DNA from 2 places in the Streptomyces sp. NPDC047886 genome. Region 1 is predicted to be linked to the other one. Evidence: predicted binding sites of a transcription regulator. Region 1 holds the regulator's gene; the other holds the start of a gene.
What was found. Region 1 encodes HspR, which represses chaperone genes until heat shock. Its sites were predicted from a motif close to TTGAGNNNNNNNNNCTCAA; they were not measured.
Positions count from the first base shown of each region.

Region 2: a site for HspR is predicted at 1,558-1,576, ahead of lon (endopeptidase La). Genes of this name have one in related genera too.

Region 1 is NZ_JBIDCF010000003.1:196,476-199,878, reverse strand. Features, by position in the region: gene dnaJ (molecular chaperone DnaJ) at 17-1,198, shown strand; gene ACGF5U_RS12445 (heat shock protein transcriptional repressor HspR) at 1,206-1,673, shown strand; gene ACGF5U_RS12440 (DUF4232 domain-containing protein) at 1,770-2,390, shown strand; gene ACGF5U_RS12435 (hypothetical protein) at 2,460-2,960, opposite strand; gene ACGF5U_RS12430 (helix-turn-helix transcriptional regulator) at 2,957-3,403, opposite strand, start outside.
Region 2 is NZ_JBIDCF010000002.1:473,448-476,850, reverse strand. Features, by position in the region: gene ACGF5U_RS07810 (VOC family protein) at 246-659, opposite strand; gene ACGF5U_RS07805 (DUF4259 domain-containing protein) at 954-1,391, opposite strand; gene lon (endopeptidase La) at 1,599-3,403, shown strand, end outside.

The sequences.
Region 1 (3,403 bases):
GGGAGGAGGGACGTCGATGAGTACGAAGGACTTCGTCGAGAAGGACTACTACAAGGTTCTCGGCGTCCCCAAGGACGCCACCGAGGCCGAGATCAAGAAGGCGTACCGGAAGCTCGCCCGAGAGTTCCACCCGGACGCCAACAAGGGCGACGCCTCCGCCGAGGCGCGCTTCAAGGAGATCTCCGAGGCGAACGACGTCCTCGGGGACCCCAAGAAGCGCAAGGAGTACGACGAGGCGCGCGCCCTGTTCGGCAACGGAGGCTTCCGGCCGGGACCCGGTGGCGCCGGCGGCACGTTCAACTTCGACCTGGGCGACCTCTTCGGGGGCGCCCAGGGCGGGCCCGGCGGCGCCGGCGCGGGCGGCTTCGGCGGCGGCCTCGGCGATGTGTTCGGCGGGCTGTTCAACCGCGGCGGCGCGGGCACCCGCACACAGCCGCGCCGGGGCCAGGACATCGAGTCCGAGGTGACGCTCAGCTTCACCGAGGCGGTGGACGGGGCCACGGTCCCGCTGCGGATGTCCAGCCAGCAGCCGTGCGCCGCCTGCTCGGGCACCGGCGACAAGAACGGCACCCCGAGGGTCTGCCCCACCTGCGTCGGCACCGGCCAGGTGTCGCGGGGCGGCAGCGGCTCGTTCTCGCTCACCGACCCGTGCGTGGACTGCAAGGGCCGCGGGCTGATCGCCCAGGACCCGTGCGACGTCTGCCACGGCAGCGGACGCGCCAAGTCGTCGCGCACCATGCAGGTCCGCATCCCGGCGGGCGTGTCCGACGGGCAGCGGATCCGGCTGCGCGGCAAGGGCGCGCCCGGCGAGCGGGGCGGACCGGCAGGCGACCTGTACGTGGTCGTGCACGTCGACGCCCACCCCGTGTTCGGCCGCAAGGACGACAACCTCACCGTCACGGTGCCCGTCGCGTTCCACGAGGCGGCGCTCGGCGGTGAGATTAAGGTGCCGACGCTCGGCGGGCCCCCGGTCACGCTGAAGATCCCGGCCGGCACACCCAACGGCCGTACGATGCGCGCCCGGGGCAAGGGCGCCGTGCGCAAGGACGGTACGCGCGGAGACCTGCTGGTCACCGTCGAGGTGGCGGTGCCCAAGGAGCTCGGCGACAAGGCGCGCGAGGCGCTGGAGACGTACCGCGAGGCGACCGCGGGCGAGGACCCGCGGGCGGATCTGTTCCAGGCCGCGAAGGGGGCTTGACGCCACGATGGACCCACGTCGACGACAGCGCGAATTCGGTAGCGGTGCCTACGAACTGACCGACGAGACACCGGTGTACGTCATCTCGGTGGCGGCCCAGCTGAGCGGGCTTCACCCGCAGACGCTGCGCCAGTACGACCGGCTCGGGCTGGTCTCCCCGGACCGTACGGCCGGCCGCGGCCGGCGCTACTCGGCCCGTGACATCGAGCTGCTCCGGCAGGTGCAGCAGCTGTCGCAGAACGAGGGCATCAACCTGGCCGGCATCAAGCGGATCATCGAGCTGGAGAACCAGGTCGCCGCGCTCCAGGCCCGGGTGGCCGAACTGAGCGCGGCGGTCGACGGCGCGGCGGCGGCGATGCGCCAGCGCGAGGCGCAGGTGCACGCCTCGTACCGGCGCGACCTGGTGCCGTATCAGGACGTGCAGCAGACGAGCGCGTTGGTCGTGTGGCGGCCGGGCACCAAGCGCGGCGAGTGACCGGAGCTGCGAGCGATGTCTCGGCGTGCGCGGAAGGCCCCCTCTTCGGAGGGGGCCTTCCGCGTCGTGGGGCGCCGCGCGTGTGGGGATTCCCGTATGCGGACACGGGGGAGCGGAGCCCTGGCGGGGCGCGTGTGGGTGGCCGGTGTGTTGCTGTCGCTGACGGCGGTGGGCTGCGGCGGCACCGGTACGGGTACGGGCACGGGTGCCGCGGCCGGCTCCGGCGGCACGGGGGCGCCCGCGCCCCCGGTCGCGTCACCGTCCGCCGCGCCGCCCGCCGCCTCGTCCGCGTGCCCGCCGTCCGGTGTGCGGGTCGCCACCGGTCCCGTGGAGGCGGCCATGGGGCTGCGGGCGATGGGCGTGACCCTCACCAACTGCGGCACGCGGCCCTTCGAGGTGAGCGGCTACCCCGATGTCGCCGTCCTGGACGAGGAGCGCGAGAAGCTGGACGTCTCGGTGCGGCTCGGTACGAACAGCGTCGACGGAACGGCGCGCCGCTCCACGTTCACGCTGCGGCCCGGCGAGCGGGCCAGGGCGTCCCTGCTGTGGCGGAACACGGTGACCCGCGCGGACATCGTGGCGACGAGCGGTGCCTATCTGACGGTCGTGCCCGCGCCGGGTGCGGCGGCGCAGACGGTGGCGCCGTCGGACGGCCCGCTGGACCTGGGCAACACCGACGCCGTCGAGGTCACCCCGTGGGCGCCCGGACAGGGCTGACGTACGCTCAGGGCGTCCAGCCGCCGCCCAGCCGCGTCCAGCCGCCGTCCAGCGTCTCTCCCGGGTCCCCTACGGGGTCAGGTCGGCCACGAACGCCGTCGCCGTCTCCCACCATGGCTGCGCGCCCGTCCCGAAGGCCGCGGCGAGGGTGGTGCCGACCGCGAGGTCCAGCGGTGTGACGTCGGCCCCGTCGAGCCACTCCGCACCGACCCTGCCGTCACCGGTGGAGTCCAGCAGGCCGAGGCGGCGCCCGTCGCGCAGGAGGCGGCTCTCGGCGTACGAGCAGGGGACGAGCCGGTAGGCGGTGCCGCCGACGGTCGTGTCTACGCGGTACGAGCGGCGGGTGAGCCGGCCCTTGGCGGGGGCGATGGGCGCGGGGGCGCCGTCGGCGGTGAAGGTGAGCGCGCCGGGGGTGCGGGTGCCGATGGGCACGTGCTCGTCCGGCTCGGTGCCGGGGGCGCGGACGAGCCGTACGGCCGGCAGGCCGGGACCGGAGACGGCGAGGGTGCCGGCGGTGTGGTCCAGCTGGACGTCGACAACGGCATCGGCGGCGGAGAATCGTTCGTTCACTCGCAGGACTCCTGCTCCAGGATCCCGGACCGGGCGATGAGATAGCCGAGTTGGGCGCGGCTGCCGCTGCCCAGCGCGGAGGCGAGCTTGGCGATGTGGGCCCGGCAGGTCCGTACGTTCATCCCGAGCCGGCGGGCGATGGCCTCGTCCACATGGCCCTCGACCAGCAGCTTGGCGATGGAGCGCTGGACGCCGCTTATGCCGTCGACGGTGGGAGCGTAGGAGACCTCCTCGTCCCAGGGCACCCCGCGTAGCCAGAACTGGTCGAAGACGCCGACGAGATACTGCACGAGGCCCTCGTGGCGGAGTTCCAGGGCGACTTGGCGGTCGCGGCGGGCCGGGACGAAGGCCACCTTGCGGTCCACGATGATGAGCCGGTCGATGATCTCCTCCAGCGTGCGGACCTCCAGCCCGTAGGGGCTGATGCGCTCCACATAGGCCAT
Region 2 (3,403 bases), on a different contig from region 1:
CCACCGGATTTCCCGGGGTGGGGGAGTCTCGTCCGGGTCTCGTGCCGGAGTCGCGGCCGGGGCCGGGGCGCACCCGGCGGCGCCGCTTTCCGGCCGGCCCCCGGTCGGGGCGGAGAGCCGCCCCGACCGGCGTCGGCCGTCGGCCGTCGGCCGGCCGGCTGCCGTCAGTGTCTGCCGTCGCCGTCGCCGTCGCCGTCGCCGTCTGCCGTCAGCGGTCAGTGTCAGCCGTCCGCCCTCCGGCGTCGTCAGCGGGCGTACGGCCGGGTCATGATCTCCATGTTGTGGCCGTCCGGGTCGTCGAAGTACGCGCCGCGCCCGCCGAAGAGCCGGTTGATCCGGCCCGGTTCGGTGTGGGAGGGGTCCGCGTAGTAGGTGACGCCGACCGCCTCCAGGCGCTCGATCATCCCGTCGAACCGCTCGTCGGGCACGAGGAACGCGTAGTGCTGCGACTGGATCGGCTCGTCCGTCTTCTCGTAGTAGTCGAGCGTCACGCCGTTGCCGAGGTCCACGGGCAGGAACGGCCCGAACGGCGCACCCACCTCCAGGCCCAGGACGGCGGCGATGAACTCGGCGGACAACCGCCGGTCCCTGGCGTAGACGGCGGTGTGGTTCAGTTCGACGGCCGTCGGGCCCGGCCGGTGCTGCTGGTCGTGTGACATGTGCGGTTTCTCTCCAGGTCGTGGTTCCGCGGAAGTGCGGGCGCCGCACGCGGGCGCCGCGTGGCGAGGACGAGGAGAGGGGAAGGCGGGGCTCTGGCCCGCCTCGCGCTCACGCCGAGGCCGGGCGCCTCACTCGTGCGTGGCCCATGGCCGACCCGGCAGTCACCCGCCCGACACTAGTGCGACCCGGGACGAGGGCAAAGGATCACCGCGGATGTGGCGTGGACCGCCCGCTCGGTGGCCGAAACACCCTGCCACGACGCGTCGGCGCGGAACGTCCCGCTTCCGGGCCGCTCAGGTCGCCGTCGGTATCGGCCGCCCGCCCGGGGGCTCGCGCAGCAGCGTCTGCCGCAGGCGGTCGACGGTCGACCGCCACGGGCCCGCGTGGTCCGTCTCGCCCCACAGCTCCAGCAGCTCCGACGGGTCGCTGACCACACGGTCGAGGGCCTGGACGGCGAGTCCGGCCAGCTCGGCCGGGAGCGGCGGTATGGGCCGCTGGGGGCCGTAGGCGGTCGTGACGGGCGTACCGCCGGGGCGCTGTGCCGCGACCAGCGCCGCCGCGGCGATCGCCTCGTCGGCGACGTCCGCCTCCAGGTAGTCGTCGGTGCCGGCGGCGCGGGCGAGCGCGCTCCGGATGAGGGCCTCCCGCTCGCCCTCGGGCGCGTCGTCGAGGCCGCCCGCGAAATCCGCCGCCGTGTCGTTGTCGAAGGGGGCGATGTCCCAGGTGCCCATGTGTCACTCCCGATCGGTGCGATGTCCCGCCATCGTCGCAGCGGCCACTGACAACGACCCGGGCCGAACACCGGCGCGGGCGGCCCGGGTTCCCCGTACGGACACGGCGGCGCTGTCGGGCGATCGCTGTCAGCGAACGGTGGGAACACCTCCGGGCTCCCGAGCATTGAGTCGATACAGCTCAACTTGACTGCCTAAGGGGAGATCATGGCTTCGACGTCCACACCGCTCACCCTGCCCGTGCTGCCGCTCGACGACGAGGTCGTGCTGCCGGGCATGGTCGTGCCGCTCGACCTGTCCGACAACGACGTGCGCGCGGCGGTGGAGGCCGCACAGGCGGCCGCCCGTGGCGATACCGGCAAGCCACGCGTCCTGCTGGTGCCGCGGGTGGACGGGACGTACGCCGGGATCGGCGTCCTCGGCACGGTCGAGCAGGTAGGGCGGCTCTCCGACGGCGATCCCGGAGCGCTCATCCGGGGCCGGGGCCGGGTCCGGATCGGGGCGGGGACGACGGGGCCCGGCGCCGCCCTGTGGGTCGAGGGGACCGCGGTGGACGAGTCCGCGCCCGACCCGCTGCCGGGCGCGGTCGCCGAACTCGTCAAGGAGTACAAGGCCCTCGCCACCAGCTGGCTGCGCAAGCGCGGCGCCTGGCAGGTCGTGGACCGGGTCCAGCAGATCGACGACGTCTCCGCCCTCGCCGACAACTCCGGCTACTCGCCCTTCCTGACACTGGACCAGAAGGTCACCCTCCTGGAGACCGTCGATCCCGTCTCCCGCCTCAAGCTCGCCACCGAACAGCTCCGCGACCACCTCACCGAGCAGGACATCGCCGAGTCCATCGCCAAGGACGTCCAGGAGGGCGTCGACAAGCAGCAGCGCGAGTTCCTGCTCCGCCGCCAGCTCGACGCCGTACGCAAGGAGCTGCGCGAGCTCAACGGGGAGGACGGCGAGGACGAGGGCGACGACTACCGCTCCCGCGTCGAGGCCGCCGACCTGCCCGAGAAGGTCCGCGAGGCCGCGCTCAAGGAGGTCGACAAGCTGGAGCGGGCCAGCGACCAGTCCCCCGAGGGGTCCTGGATCCGCACCTGGCTCGACACGGTCCTCGAACTGCCGTGGAACGAGCGGACCGAGGACGCGTACGACATCAGGGGCGCCAAGCGCGTCCTCGACGCCGAGCACGCGGGCCTGGACGACGTCAAGGAGCGCATCACCGAGTACCTCGCGGTGCGCAAGCGGCGCGCCGAGCGCGGCCTCGGTGTCGTCGGCGGGCGGCGCGGCGGCGCCGTGCTGGCGCTCGTCGGCCCTCCGGGCGTCGGCAAGACCAGCCTCGGCGAGTCCGTCGCCCACGCCATGGGACGGAAGTTCGTCCGGGTCGCCCTCGGCGGCGTACGGGACGAGGCCGAGATCCGGGGCCACCGGCGCACCTACGTGGGCGCGCTGCCCGGCCGCATCGTGCGCGCCGTCAAGGAGGCCGGTTCCATGAACCCCGTCGTCCTCCTCGACGAGATCGACAAGGTGGGCTCCGACTTCCGGGGAGACCCGGCGGCCGCCCTCCTGGAGGTACTCGACCCGGCGCAGAACCACACCTTCCGGGACCACTACCTGGAGGTGGAACTCGACCTGAGCGACGTCGTCTTCCTCGCCACCGCCAATGTGCTCGAAGCCATCCCCGAGGCGCTGCTCGACCGGATGGAGCTCGTCCGGCTCGACGGCTACACGGAGGACGAGAAGATCGTCATCGCCCGTGACCACCTGCTGCCCCGGCAGCTGGAGCGGGCCGGACTGGGTGACGGCGAGGTCGTCATCGAGGAGGACGCGCTGCGCAGGCTCGCCGGGGAGTACACGCGCGAGGCGGGCGTACGGAACCTGGAGCGGTCCATCGCCCGGCTGCTGCGCAAGGTCGCCGCCCAGAGCGAGCTGGGCGAGCGGGAGTTGCCGTCGGTGGTGGGCGCGGACGACCTGCGCGGGCTCATCGGCCGGCCGCACCACGTACCCGAGTCCGCCCAGGACCC